2 regions of the Rhizobium sp. S163 genome follow, and region 1 is predicted to be linked to the other one. Evidence: predicted binding sites of a transcription regulator. Region 1 holds the regulator's gene; the other holds the start of a gene.
What was found. The regulator LexA, encoded in region 1, represses DNA repair genes until DNA is damaged. The targets are predictions, from matches to a motif close to TGTTCNNNNTGTGTTCNG.

Region 2: a site for LexA is predicted at 866-883, ahead of QTL96_RS19390 (glycosyl transferase). Genes of this name have one in related genera too.

The regions. Positions count from the first base shown of each region.
Region 1 covers NZ_JAUDSA010000003.1:154,598-156,782, forward strand. The annotation lists gene QTL96_RS00860 (ComEC/Rec2 family competence protein) at 1-1,001, shown strand, start outside; gene lexA (transcriptional repressor LexA) at 982-1,707, opposite strand; gene QTL96_RS00870 (VOC family protein) at 1,907-2,185, shown strand, end outside.
Region 2 covers NZ_JAUDSA010000018.1:775,344-777,528, forward strand. The annotation lists gene QTL96_RS19385 (PA0069 family radical SAM protein) at 1-784, opposite strand, end outside; gene QTL96_RS19390 (glycosyl transferase) at 926-1,444, shown strand; gene moaB (molybdenum cofactor biosynthesis protein B) at 1,449-1,994, opposite strand; gene QTL96_RS19400 (4-(cytidine 5'-diphospho)-2-C-methyl-D-erythritol kinase) at 1,981-2,185, opposite strand, start outside.

The sequences.
Region 1 (2,185 bases):
GTTTCTCGACGGCGCTGTTTTCGATCGAGCATTTTCACAGGCTGAGCGGCTACGGCCTGCCCGCCAACCTGCTCGCCATGCCCGTCATCTCCTTCATCGTCATGCCCTTCGGAATGCTCGCGATGTTGGCGACGCCCTTTGGCCTCGATGCGGCGCCATGGATCGTCGCCGGCTTCGGGCTGGATCTGGTGATCGATATCGCCAAGATGGTTTCCGGCTGGGGCGGCAGTGTCGATATCGGGCGGATACCGGAGTGGTATTTTGCGCTAGCCGTCCTCGGCTTCCTCGTCTGGGGTCTGATGCGCACACGCCTGCGATGGATCGGCGCTGCGGTTGCCGCGCTAGCAACGCTTGTCGTCGTCCTGCTCCCGGCCGCACCGGCGCCAGAGCTGGTTGTCTCCGAGGATGGAAGCCTCGTGGCATCAGTCAAGAGCGACAGCCTCGCCAGCAACCGCGAACGGCCGCCCGACTTCATCTTCGGGCAATGGCAGCGCGCGCTCGCCATCGAAGACCACAAGCCGCCCGAGATGCTCGACGGCGAGGCCTTGCCCATTCTGAGAAGGGGCGAGCCAAGGCCAAGACTGACGTTGAAACAACAACGCGAAGCCCGCGCCATGATGCGCGCTGCTGCGGCTTCCACAAACGACAATGGCTTCCAATGCCTCAAAACGGCCTGGTGCGTGACAGCGCTCGACAGCGGCTACATCATCGCGACGCTCGAAAACGCCGCCTATCTCGGTCCCGCCTGCGATGTGGCCGATATCGTCATCACGCCGGTGCGCCTCCGCCAGGCGACATGCCGCTCCGGCGCAATGCTATTGACCGGCGAAACCCTCAGACGATCGGGCGCCGTTGAAATCCGCATCGACGAGCAGGGGACACCCGTCGTCAAAGCAGCCTATGAAAGTCTCGGTCGCCCCTGGATGCGCCATCGCGCCTATGACTGGCGCAACGACAGCTTCAGCGATGATCCGTCACCACTCAGTGATACCGGCGAATAAGCCCGACGAGCTTGCCCTGAACCTTGACGCGGTCAGGCCCGAAAATGCGGGTCTCATAAGCCGGGTTGGCCGCCTCAAGCGCGATCGACGCGCCCTTGCGGCGGAAACGCTTCAGCGTTGCCTCTTCATCGTCGACAAGCGCCACGACGATATCGCCGGGGTTGGCGGTGTTGCCGTTGCGGATGATGACGGTGTCGCCGTCGAAAATGCCGGCTTCGATCATCGAGTCGCCCTTGACCTCGAGCGCATAATGCTCGCCGGAGCCGAGCATGTCGGCGGGGACGGTGATGTCGTGGGTGTTGTTCTGGATCGCCGAGATCGGCACACCGGCAGCGATGCGGCCCATGACGGGAACGGAAGCCGAGTTGCCGTTGTCGGCGCTTGGCGCGGCTTTCGGGGCAGGGGCTGCGGCCACCGGCTGCGGTTTGCCGAGGCTGCCCTCGATGACGCTCGGCGAAAAGCCGCGTCGCGGCTGCAGGCTCGGATTATAGGCCTCCGGCAGCTTGATGACCTCAAGCGCGCGCGCCCGGTTAGGCAGCCGGCGAATGAAGCCGCGCTCTTCCAGAGCCGTGATCAGCCGGTGAATGCCGGATTTTGATGCGAGATCGAGTGCATCCTTCATTTCGTCGAAGGATGGCGGAACGCCCGACTCTTTCATCCGCTCATGAATGAACAGAAGCAGTTCTTGTTGCTTGCGTGTCAGCATCGAAATGAACCCCAGAGTCGTGAAACAAAGCCAGAACGGACACTATATGTTCCATATGTGTTCCGCAAGTGCCTAAATTTTCGTAAAACTTGGCTCGGAATCGTCGCGATTTTGCACTTCATTCGATTTAACCGCGCTCGCCTCTTGCATTGTGGCGAAAGCCAGCGCACATCTCTGCCGATTTCGGGAGGATTTGCTGATGCGTGACCCCCATCCTCTGGACCACGTGGTGCTGCCGGTCGTCAATATCGAGATGGCGCGCGAGCGCCTGGGCAAGCTCGGTTTCACCGTCGCCGTCGATGCGCGGCACCCATTCGGCACCGAGAATGCCTGCGTCTTCTTCGCCGACAAAACCTATCTCGAGCCGCTCGGCGTCGCCAGTCTGGAGACTTACGAGGCGGCCATAGGAGACGGCAACGTTTTCACCGCTCGCGACCGCGCCTTTCGCTTCCGCTGCGGCGACGACGGCTTGTCGGCT
Region 2 (2,185 bases), on a different contig from region 1:
CCGGTGCCATCATCATCGATGTGCGGATGCCGGCGTCGCTCAGCGCCTTCAGCGCATCGAGCCGCTTCGACGGGGTCGAGGCGCGCGGCTCCATCGTCCGCGCCAGCTTGCGGTCCAGTGTCGTCACCGACAGCGAGGCGCGCACCAGGTTCTTCTCCGCCATGCGCTGCAGGATATCGAGATCGCGCAGGATGAGTGCCGACTTGGTGACGATGGAGACAGGATGGTTTGCCCGCTCCAGTACCTCGAGGATATCCCGCATGATCCGCCATTCCTTCTCGATCGGCTGATACGGATCCGTGTTGGTGCCGATCGCGATCACCCGCGGCTTGTAGCCGGGCTTGGCGAGCTCGCGCTCCAGGAGCTTCGCCGCATCCGGTTTGGCAAACAGCCTGGCTTCGAAATCTAGCCCTGCAGACAGGCCCATATAGGCGTGCGTGGGCCGCGCGAAGCAATAGATGCAGCCGTGCTCGCAGCCGCGATAGGGATTGATCGAACGGTCGAACGGGATATCCGGCGATTCATTGCGGGTGATTGCCGTGCGCGGCTTTTCGATCTGCACCTCGGTCTTGAACGGCGGCAGCTCTTCCAGCGTCTGCCAGCCATCGTCGAAGCCTTCACGGCTCTGTGGCTCGAAGCGCCCGCTCGGGTTCAATCCCGCACCGCGGCCACGCCGGCGGTCGACCTCGATCCTGAGGCCGGAAGAAACGATCATCGCGTCGGCAATATCCGCCGTGTTGGCAGGCGCGAATGCGGCCTGCCCTGCAAGGGACTGTTCGTTCATCGGGTTTCTCCGTCGATGGAAGACTCGTCGTCCCCATCCGTTCTGGTGATTAAATTCCTATCGCTGAAATGAGAACAATGCAAGAACAAATTTGGAAAACTGTCGCTGGTAATGTTTTGTGCGTCGCACTATAAATGAGCAATGTTGACTGTCGTATTGGAATGCCGGGATCAGGAACCTGAGCTGGCGCAGACATTATCGGTGTTGGTTGCTGGTGCCGTGGAAGGGCTGGTGAGCGATGTGGTCGTGCTCGACCACGGCTCGCGCGATGGCTCGTCCAAGGTCGCGGACGCCGTCGGCTGCCGCTTCCATCAGCATTGGGATATCAAGGACATACTGCGCTCGGCGCGCGGCGAATGGCTGTTGTTCGTCGAGCCCGGCGCCCGCCCGCAGAGCGGCTGGATCGACGAGATCGCCGAATATGTGGCGCTGAACAAGCTGCCCGCCCGTTTCACCGCCTCGCGTGGCTATCGCCGGCCTTTCTATCAGCGCCTGCGCCGTCTGGCGCCGCTGGAGCTAGGCCTGTTGCTGCCGAAAAAACACGCGCTGGCGACGGCGCGCAGCGGCATGCAGCTGGCGGAATTCGTCAAGGGGCAGAAGCTGCGCAAGCTATCGGCCGAGCTTATCCCGTCCTGGGTGGCGCGTTCGGCGCGGAACTAGTTTTTTAGGCGCCGCGCTTCAGGTGCTCGTCGAGCCTGGGCATGATTTCCACGAAGTTGCACGGCATGTGGCGATAATCGAACTGCGCCTTCAAGATGCCATCCCACGCGTCCTTGCAGGCGCCGGGCGATCCGGGCAGCACGAAGACGAAGGTCGTGCCGATCAGCCCCGCCGTCGCGCGCGACTGCACGGTCGACGTGCCGATCTTGTCCTGCGAGATCCGGTGGAAGACGGCCGAAAAGCCATCCATGCGCTTGTCGAATAGCGGCTCCAGCGCCTCGGGCGTCACGTCGCGGCCGGTAAAGCCGGTTCCGCCGGTGGTAATGATCACGTCGACGTCCGATTGCGCGGTCCAGGCCTGCACCTGCGCGGCGATCGCCTGCCGGTCGTCGGGCGCGATGGCGCGTGCGATGAGTCGGTGCCCGGCCTCCGAGATGCGCGCCGCCAGCGTATCGCCGGAGCGATCGTCGGCGGGGGTGCGCGTGTCTGAAACCGTCAGCACGGCAAATCCCACTGGAATGAACGGACGCGTGTCGTCAACGCCTGTCATCATCGTCTCCCGCCAATGTTTCGGTCGCCTCGAAATACCAGTCCGGCCGCTTGTCGTGAAGCGCACGCGCGGCAGCCTTCGCCTCGTCCATGTTGGCGAATATGCCGAAGCACGTCGCGCCAGAGCCCGACATCCGCACGAAGAGCGCGCCTTGATCGGAGAGCATATCGGAGATCTCGCCGATCTCAGGC